3 regions of the Streptomyces sp. NBC_00388 genome follow, and region 1 is predicted to be linked to each of the others. Evidence: predicted binding sites of a transcription regulator. Region 1 holds the regulator's gene; each other region holds the start of a gene.
What was found. Region 1 encodes HrcA, which represses chaperone genes, less so after heat shock. Its sites were predicted from a motif close to TTNGCACTCNGNNNNNCNGAGTGCNAA; they were not measured.
Positions count from the first base shown of each region.

Region 1 (3,274 bases):
GGGGCGGCCGGCCGCCCCGCCCGGTACGAGCAGCGCCAGGTCATGGCCGGTGTGTCCGGGGCCGCAGTTGACCAGGGTGGCGCGGACTCCGCCGAGATCGAGCGTCAGCTCCCCGGAGACCAGGTGGTGCGGCGCGACCAGGTGGGCCACCGCCTCGGCGGCCTCCCCGGCCGGCGCCCCGTGGCGTACCGCGTCCTGGCGCAGCGCGTCGGCGCCCCGCGATCCCCGGGCGAGCAGCCCGTCGGTGCCCACCGCCCCGTAGACCTGGACACCCGCGAACACGGCGGTCCCCAGCACATGGTCGAAGTGCGGGTGGCTCAGCGCGATGTGCGTGACCCGGCGGCCCAGCGCCGCCTCCGCCCGCATCCGGACCTCGCGGCCCTCGCGCAGCGTGGCCCCCGTGTCGAAGAGCAGCGCCCCGTCCCGGCCGGCCACGAGTCCGACCGTCGCGTCCCAGCGGGGGAGACGGCACCGGCCGACCCCCTCCGCCAGACGTTCCCAGCCGGAGTCTTCCCAAGTGGCGTCCATACCGCGACGCTATCCCGGTCGGCGGAGACCGGCGCGACGGTGCGACGGGCCGCCCTTGCCAGCGGTGAACCTCTCCGCCGTACACTGGGACGTCCCTGGCACTCGAACACAGCGAGTGCCAAGCGGTACCGGACCGACAGCTGGAGGTGTGCGCGGGTGCTCAGCGAACGCAGACTCGAAGTGTTGCGCGCCATCGTCCAGGACTATGTGGGCACCGAGGAGCCGGTCGGCTCCAAGGCGCTCACCGAGCGGCACCGCCTGGGCGTCTCACCGGCCACCGTGCGCAATGACATGGCGGCCCTGGAGGACGAGGGCTTCATCGCCCAGCCGCACACGAGCGCGGGCCGCATTCCCACGGACAAGGGATACCGGCTGTTCGTCGACCGCCTCGCGGGCGTCAAGCCCCTCTCGTCGCCCGAGCGGCGCGCCATCCAGAACTTCATGGACGGCGCCGTCGACCTCGACGACGTGGTGGGCCGGACCGTGCGGCTCCTCGCTCAGCTGACCCGGCAGGTCGCCGTGGTGCAGTACCCGTCGCTGACCCGTTCCACGGTCCGGCACGTGGAACTGCTCGCGCTGGCCCCGGCCCGGCTGATGCTCGTACTGATCACGGACACCGGGCGGGTGGAGCAGCGCCTGGTCGACTGTCCGGGGCCGTTCGGTGAGACATCTCTCGCAGATCTCCGTGCCCGGCTCAACAGCCGGGTGGTGGGGCGCCGCTTCGCGGACGTCCCGCAACTGGTGCAGGACCTGCCCGAGTCCTTCGAGCAGGAGGACCGGGGTACGGTTTCCACGGTGCTCGCGACCTTGCTCGAAACGCTGGTCGAGGAGACCGAGGAACGGCTGATGATCGGCGGAACCGCCAATCTGACGCGATTCGGACATGACTTCCCGCTGACCATCAGGCCGGTGCTGGAAGCGCTTGAGGAGCAGGTCGTGCTCCTCAAGCTGCTCGGTGAGGACTCGGGCATGACCGTACGCATCGGGCATGAGAATGCCCACGAGGGCCTGACGTCCACATCGGTCGTCGCCGTCGGTTACGGTTCGGGCGACGAGGCAGTCGCCAAACTCGGCGTGGTCGGACCGACCCGCATGGACTACCCCGGAACGATGGGAGCGGTACGCGCAGTGGCACGTTACGTCGGACAGATCCTGGCGGAGTCGTAAGTGGCCACGGACTATTACGCCGTTCTCGGCGTGCGCCGCGACGCTTCCCAGGACGAGATCAAGAAGGCATTCCGGCGGTTGGCGCGCGAGCTCCACCCGGATGTCAACCCCGATCCCAAGACGCAGGAACGCTTCAAGGAGATCAACGCCGCCTACGAGGTGTTGTCGGACCCGCAGAAGAAGCAGGTCTACGACCTCGGCGGCGACCCGCTCTCGCAGGCGGGCGGCGGCGGAGCCGGCGGCTTCGGCGCGGGCGGCTTCGGTAACTTCTCGGACATCATGGACGCGTTCTTCGGTACGTCGTCCCAGCGCGGGCCGAGGTCGCGGACGCGGCGCGGCCAGGACGCGATGATCCGGCTGGAGATCGACCTCAACGAGTCGGCCTTCGGCACGACGAAGGACATCCAGGTCGACACCGCTGTGGTCTGTACGACCTGCAGCGGCGAGGGCGCGGCCCCCGGCACGTCGGCCCAGACCTGCGACATGTGCCGCGGCCGCGGTGAGGTCTCGCAGGTCACCCGGTCCTTCCTGGGCCAGGTCATGACCTCGCGGCCGTGTCCGCAGTGCCAGGGCTTCGGCACGGTCGTGCCGACCCCGTGCCCCGAGTGCGCGGGCGACGGGCGCATCCGCTCCCGCCGCACGCTGACGGTGAAGATCCCGGCCGGTGTCGACAACGGCACCCGGATCCAGCTCGCGGGCGAGGGCGAGGTCGGCCCCGGCGGCGGCCCCGCAGGCGACCTGTACGTCGAGATCCACGAGCTGCCGCACGCGGTCTTCCAGCGGCGCGGTGACGATCTGCACTGCACGGTGACCGTCCCCATGACGGCGGCCGCGCTCGGCACCAAGGTGCCGCTGCAGACGCTGGACGCGCTGGAGGACGTCGACATCCGGCCGGGCACACAGTCCGGGCAGTCGATCCCGATGCACCAGCGCGGCATCACGCATCTGCGCGGCGGCGGCCGAGGTGACCTGATCGTGCACGTCGAGGTGCTCACCCCGACGAAGATGGACGCCGAACAGGAGCGCCTGCTGCGGGAGTTCTCCAAGCTCCGCGGTGAGGAACGCCCGACCGGTCAGTTCCAGCCCGGTCAGCAGGGGCTGTTCTCACGGCTGAAGGACGCGTTCAACGGGCGGTAGCCCCGGGAGGTGTGCGCGCCCCGGGAGCGGAGCTCCGCTCCCGGGGTGACGCGGCCCCGGCGCCCGGCCGGGCGCCGATTCGGCGCGGTGGGGCGGACGTGGCACGATGCCGTCATGTCCTCCGTACTCGCCGATCTCTGCCGATATCCGATCGTGCAGGCCCCCATGGCGGGCGGTGCTTCGGGCCCGCAGCTCGCCGCAGCCGTCTCCGAGGCCGGGGGTCTCGGGTTCCTCGCCGCCGGGTACAAGACCGCGGACGGCATGTACGAGGAGATCAAGCAGGTGCGCGGGCTGACCGGCCTGCCCTTCGGCGTGAACCTCTTCATGCCGCAGCCCGACAACGCCGACCCGGCAGCCGTCGAGGTCTACAGCCACCAGCTCGCCGGTGAGGCCACCTGGTACGAGACGCCCCTCGGCGATGTCCAGGGCAGCTCGGACGACG
Region 1 is NZ_CP107948.1:2,459,997-2,463,270, reverse strand. It holds gene OG917_RS11250 (MBL fold metallo-hydrolase) at 1-528, opposite strand, end outside; gene hrcA (heat-inducible transcriptional repressor HrcA) at 685-1,695, shown strand; gene dnaJ (molecular chaperone DnaJ) at 1,696-2,832, shown strand; gene OG917_RS11235 (nitronate monooxygenase) at 2,947-3,274, shown strand, end outside.

Region 2 (3,274 bases), 980 kb from region 1:
CCGGCGTACCGGCGGCGCGGTCGAGGACGTCAACGACGCGCAGATCGTCGACGCGATCAAGCTGCTGGCCCGCACCGAGGGCATCTTCGCGGAGACCGCGGGCGGCGTGACCGTCGGCGTGACGAAGAAGCTCATCGAGGCCGGTCTGCTCGACCCCTCCCTCACCACCGTCGTGCTGAACACGGGCGACGGCCTCAAGACCCTGGACGCGGTCGCCCCGACGTCCGGCCCGACCGCGACGATCCGTCCGACCCTGGACGCGTTCCGCGAGGCCGGACTGGCCGCGGGCGCCTGACGGAGCCCCGTCCCGCTGTACGGCCCGCCCGGCCCGTCCGCCGGGCGGGCCGGGCACCCGTCATCCCCGTAACCGTCCGCCCCCGTCCCGCCCCGGACTCCTGGAAGGCAATCCGCATGAGCGTCAAGGTCCGCATCCCCACCATCCTCCGCACCTACACCGGCGGCCAGGCCGAGGTCGCCGCCGACGGCGGCACCCTCTCCGAGGTCATCGCCGATCTGGAGAAGAACCACACGGGCATCGCCGCCCGCGTCCTGGACGACCAGGGCAAGCTGCGCCGCTTCGTGAACGTGTACGTGAACGACGACGACGTGCGCTTCGAGCAGGGCCTGGAGACCGCCACGCCCGACGGCGCCGGTGTCTCCATCATCCCGGCCGTCGCCGGCGGCTGAGCGAGCCCGGCGGGGCCGCTGCGCCCGCGCCCGGCATCCGAGCCACCTGCTGTACCCCTTGCCCCCTCCGCGCACGAAGCGGAGGGGGCAATTCAACATGATTGAACACGGTAGAGTTGGGGCAGCCCCCTTGATCGCCTGTGCCCCGAGCATATGAGGCCGCGACAATGTGTGGGCAATGTGTCCGGCCCCTTTGCGGCGTAAGTGCCCTTTGCCCGGCCCGACTTGCCCAAGGATCCCTGGAAAACCGCCCAATCGTGTCTTCGATGACGCTCAGATTTCTCGTCCGATTGACCTGTTGCAGAGGGCAGTTGGGCAGATACATTCAGCCGCGGTCGACGCGTTCCGGCGCAAGGTCTGACCCGGATCCCGCGAAGTGCGGGCTCTGTGCAAGGGCCAGTAATAGGGGAGTTAGGCATGGCTCAGGGCACCGTCAAGTGGTTCAACGCGGAGAAGGGGTACGGCTTCATCGCGGTCGACGGTGGTGCGGATGTTTTCGTCCACTACAGCGCGATCCAGATGGACGGTTACCGCACCCTTGAAGAAGGTCAGCGAGTCGAGTTCGAGATCTCGCAGGGCCAGAAGGGTCCACAGGCGGACATGGTCAAACTCGCCGTCTGATACAGGGCGCGTTTCGGCCGCCGACGCACTCACGCCGAGAGGCCCGTACCCCGCAGTGGGGTACGGGCCCCTCGTGCGTTCCGGCGCCTGTCGTGCCCGCACCGCCGCCGGTACGGCCCTTCTCCGGAGGGGCTTGTACCCACCCGCGGCCCGGCCGCCGCCCCCTGGCGCCTTCTCCGAAGGCGCTTGCACTCAAGGGGGTCGAGTGCTAATCATTGGCGTTAGCACTCTCCCAGTGAGAGTGACAGAAAGACCGGGTTGGCGAGGCCCGCGGGCCGGGTGGGGAAAGGAACCACCGGGCAAGCAGGCCGTCCGTCGCGGGCGCTGCCAGGTCTGACGCTTTCCACCCACCCCCAGACTTCGTCCGGGGGGACCCCCAGTCCTGGGAGGACCACTTCACATGGCCAAGATCATCGCGTTCGACGAGGAGGCACGGCGCGGTCTCGAGCGCGGGATGAACCAGCTCGCCGACGCCGTCAAGGTCACCCTCGGCCCCAAGGGCCGCAACGTCGTCCTTGAGAAGAAGTGGGGCGCCCCCACGATCACCAACGATGGTGTCTCCATCGCCAAGGAGATCGAGCTCGAGGACCCGTACGAGAAGATCGGCGCCGAGCTCGTCAAGGAGGTCGCGAAGAAGACGGACGACGTCGCCGGTGACGGTACGACCACCGCGACCGTCCTCGCGCAGGCGCTGGTTCGTGAGGGCCTCCGTAACGTCGCCGCGGGTGCCAACCCGATGGCGCTGAAGCGTGGCATCGAGAAGGCCGTCGAGGCCGTCTCCGCCGCTCTCCTCGAGCAGGCCAAGGACGTGGAGACCAAGGAGCAGATCGCTTCGACCGCCTCCATCTCCGCCGCTGACACCCAGATCGGCGAGCTCATCGCCGAGGCGATGGACAAGGTCGGCAAGGAAGGCGTCATCACCGTCGAGGAGTCGCAGACCTTCGGTCTTGAGCTTGAGCTCACCGAGGGCATGCGCTTCGACAAGGGCTACATCTCGGCGTACTTCGCCACCGACATGGAGCGCATGGAGTCGTCGCTCGACGACCCGTACATCCTCATCGTCAACTCCAAGATCGGCAACGTGAAGGACCTCCTTCCGCTGCTGGAGAAGGTCATGCAGTCCGGCAAGGCGCTGCTGATCATCGCGGAGGACGTCGAGGGCGAGGCGCTGTCGACGCTGGTCGTCAACAAGATCCGCGGCACCTTCAAGTCCGTCGCCGTCAAGGCCCCGGGCTTCGGCGACCGCCGCAAGGCCATGCTCGGCGACATCGCCATCCTCACCGGTGGCACGGTCATCTCCGAGGAGGTCGGCCTCAAGCTGGAGAGCGCCGGTCTCGACCTGCTCGGCCGCGCCCGCAAGGTCGTCATCACCAAGGACGAGACCACGATCGTCGACGGTGCCGGTGACAGCGACCAGGTCCAGGGTCGCGTCAACCAGATCCGTGCCGAGATCGAGAACTCCGACTCGGACTACGACCGCGAGAAGCTCCAGGAGCGCCTCGCGAAGCTGGCCGGCGGCGTGGCCGTCATCAAGGCCGGTGCCGCGACCGAGGTCGAGCTCAAGGAGCGCAAGCACCGCATCGAGGACGCCGTTCGCAACGCGAAGGCGGCCGTCGAGGAGGGCATCGTCGCCGGTGGTGGCGTGGCCCTGCTCCAGGCTTCCGCGGTGTTCGAGAAGCTTGAGCTCGAAGGTGACGAGGCGACCGGTGCCAACGCCGTGAAGCTCGCGCTTGAGGCCCCGCTGAAGCAGATCGCCGTCAACGGTGGTCTCGAAGGCGGAGTCATCGTCGAGAAGGTCCGCAACCTGCCCATCGGTCACGGCCTGAACGCCGCGACCGGCGAGTACGTGGACATGATCGCCGAGGGCATCATCGACCCGGCGAAGGTCACGCGCTCCGCGCTGCAGAACGCCGCGTCGATCGCCGCGCTGTTCCTCACCACCGAGGCCGTCATCGCCGACAAGCCG
Region 2 is NZ_CP107948.1:3,436,989-3,440,262, reverse strand. It holds gene thrC (threonine synthase) at 1-295, shown strand, start outside; gene OG917_RS15505 (MoaD/ThiS family protein) at 412-687, shown strand; gene OG917_RS15500 (cold-shock protein) at 1,105-1,308, shown strand; gene groL (chaperonin GroEL) at 1,709-3,274, shown strand, end outside.
Region 2: the regulator HrcA is predicted to act here: its motif matches at 1,530-1,556, upstream of groL (chaperonin GroEL).

Region 3 (3,274 bases), 2.2 Mb from region 1:
GCGAAGCGATGGACGCGGCGTTCTCCAGCGCGGAGCGGGTGACCTTGACCGGGTCGATGACGCCGGCCTTCACCAGGTCGCCGTACTCGCCGGTCGCGGCGTTGAAGCCGTTGCCCTTGTCGAGCTCGGCGACCTTCGAGGTGATGACGTAACCCTCAAGGCCGGCGTTCTCGGCGATCCAGCGCAGCGGCTCGACGGCGGCGCGGCGGACGACGGCGACACCGGTCGCCTCGTCGCCGGTCTTGCCGAGGTTGCCCTCAAGCACCTTGACGGCGTGCACCAGAGCGGAGCCACCACCGGAGACGATGCCCTCCTCGACCGCGGCGCGGGTCGCGGAGATGGCGTCCTCCAGACGGTGCTTCTTCTCCTTGAGCTCCACCTCGGTGGCAGCGCCGACGCGGATCACGCACACGCCGCCGGCCAGCTTCGCAAGGCGCTCCTGGAGCTTCTCGCGGTCCCAGTCGGAGTCCGTGGACTCGATCTCGGCCTTGATCTGGTTGACGCGGCCCTGGACCTCGTCGGACTTGCCACCGCCGTCGACGATGACGGTGTCGTCCTTGGAGATGGTCACGCGGCGGGCGGTGCCCAGCACGTCGAGACCGGCCTGGTCGAGCTTGAGGCCGACCTCCTCGGCGATGACCGTGGCACCGGTGAGGGTGGCCATGTCGCCGAGCATCGCCTTGCGGCGGTCGCCGAAGCCGGGGGCCTTGACCGCGACCGCGTTGAAGGTGCCGCGGATCTTGTTCACGACCAGGGTCGACAGGGCCTCGCCCTCGACGTCCTCGGCGATGATCAGCAGCGGCTTGGAGCCACCCGCCTGGATGACCTTCTCAAGCAGCGGCAGCAGGTCCTGGATCGAACCGATCTTGCCCTGGTGGATCAGGATGTACGGGTCGTCGAGGACGGCCTCCATACGCTCCTGGTCGGTCACCATGTACGGCGAGAGGTAACCCTTGTCGAAGGCCATGCCCTCGGTGAAGTCCAGGTCGAGGCCGAAGGTGTTGGACTCCTCGACGGTGATGACACCGTCCTTGCCGACCTTGTCCATGGCCTCGGCGATGAGCTCGCCGACCTGCTTGTCCTGCGCGGAGAGACCGGCGACAGCAGCGATGTCCGACTTGTCATCGATCGGGCGGGCGGTCGCGAGGAGCTCCTCGGACACAGCCTTGACCGCGGCGTCGATGCCCTTCTTCAGGGAGGCGGGGGAAGCGCCGGCGGCAACGTTGCGCAGGCCCTCGCGGACCAGCGCCTGGGCCAGCACAGTGGCGGTGGTGGTGCCGTCACCCGCGATGTCGTTGGTCTTGGTCGCCACCTCCTTCACCAGCTGCGCGCCGAGGTTCTCGTACGGGTCGTCGAGCTCGACCTCACGGGCGATCGTGACACCGTCGTTGGTGATGGTGGGGGCACCGAACTTCTTGTCGATGACGACGTTGCGGCCCTTGGGGCCGATCGTCACCTTGACCGTGTCGGCAAGCTTGTTGACGCCGCGCTCAAGGGCGCGACGGGCGTCCTCGTCGAACTTCAGGATCTTCGCCATGGAGCTGATTCAGTCCTCTCAAAAACGAACTGCGCCCCCGGCGCCCGCCACTCGGTGTGCGAACACAGCAGATGCGGGGCCAGGGGCACAGATCAAGAAATACGTCGGTGAATTACTTCTCGACGATCGCGAGAACGTCGCGAGCCGAGAGGACGAGGTACTCCTCGCCGTTGTACTTCACCTCGGTGCCGCCGTACTTGCTGTACAGCACGACATCGCCGGCCTTGACGTCAAGCGGAAGACGCTCGCCGTTCTCGAAGCGGCCCGGGCCCACGGCCAGGACGACGCCCTCCTGGGGCTTCTCCTTGGCGGTGTCCGGAATGACCAGGCCGGAGGCCGTGGTCTGCTCGGCGTCGAGCGGCTGGACCACAATGCGGTCCTCGAGCGGCTTAATGGCAACCTTGGAGCTGGTTGTCGACACGATCCGGTCTCCCCCTTCGGAGATCTCACGGGGTGAACTGTCTGAGTGGCGACCGGATGGATCCGTCGTCGCGGGTGCCGGACCGGCCCGTCGCCATATTTGGCACTCTCCCGTGGGGAGTGCCAGAACTGAGACTAGGACGGCAGTTAGCACTCGGTCAAGCGGAGTGCCAATGTGCCACGGCCATGTCGCTCGCCCCCGGGTCTCCTTCCGATGCCGCGGGCAGCCCCGCCGCCGCCCCTCCGGCGTCCGTGAGTGGTCCCGCTCGCCCTGCGCGCCGTGCTCACATCCCAGTGGGCCTGCTGCTGCCCCGCCCCGCGGTGAACGGATCGGCGACCGCCTCCTCCCCTCAGGGCACGCATCGCAGGGCACGCGTCGCAGGGCACGCATCGCAGGGCACGCATCGGTGACAGATCGGTGGCCACCCGCCCACGGCGGACGGATCCGGCGATCACCCACAATGGACGGGTGACCGACCTCGACGCCTTCACCGCGCTGTTCACCGATGAGGGCCTCGCCCTGCTCCGATCCCTGCGGGAGTACGACCCGGCACAGGAGCTGGCGGTCGCCACCCGGTTGCGCCGGACGCACCCCACCGAGCTCGTCTCCGCCGCACTCGCCCAGGCCCGGCTGCGGCAGCGCGCCGTGCCGAAATTCGGCGCCGAGGACGCGTACCGGATGTTCTTCACCCCCAACGGCGTGGAGCAGTCGACGCGTAAGTCCGTCGCCGAGTACCGCGCCCGGCGCTTCTCCGCGCTGGGCGTGCGCAGCGTCGCCGACCTGTGCTGCGGCATCGGCGGTGACGCGCTGGCGCTGGCACGCGCCGGGATCTCCGTACTGGCTGTCGACCGCGATCCGCTGACAGCCGAAGTCGTACGGGCCAACGCCGACGCACTCGGGCTGGGCAGCCTGATCGAGGTGCGGTGCGCGGATGTGACAGACGTCGACACCGGGCCGTACGACGCGGTCTTCGCCGACCCGGCACGGCGTGGCGGGCGCGGCCGGATCTTCAACCCCGAGGCCTACTCGCCGCCGCTGTCCTGGGCCACCGGCGCGGTGGCCGGCCGCCCGGCCCCGGGGTCGCCGGCCGGGGCACCCGGAGCCATCAAGATCGCGCCGGGCATCCCGCACGAGATGATCGCGGGCGGGGCCGAGGCCGAGTGGATCTCCGACAGCGGCGACGTCAAGGAGGCGGTGCTCTGGTTCGGCACGGAACCAGGACTGCGCCGCGCCACGCTGCTCCCCTCGGGAGCCACCCTCACGGGCCGCGGCCTTCCCGACCCCGCAGTGCGCCCACTCGGCCGGTACCTGTACGA
Region 3 is NZ_CP107948.1:4,669,006-4,672,279, reverse strand. It holds gene groL (chaperonin GroEL) at 1-1,537, opposite strand, end outside; gene groES (co-chaperone GroES) at 1,650-1,958, opposite strand; gene OG917_RS21050 (THUMP-like domain-containing protein) at 2,427-3,274, shown strand, end outside.
Region 3: the regulator HrcA is predicted to act here: its motif matches at 2,105-2,131, upstream of groES (co-chaperone GroES).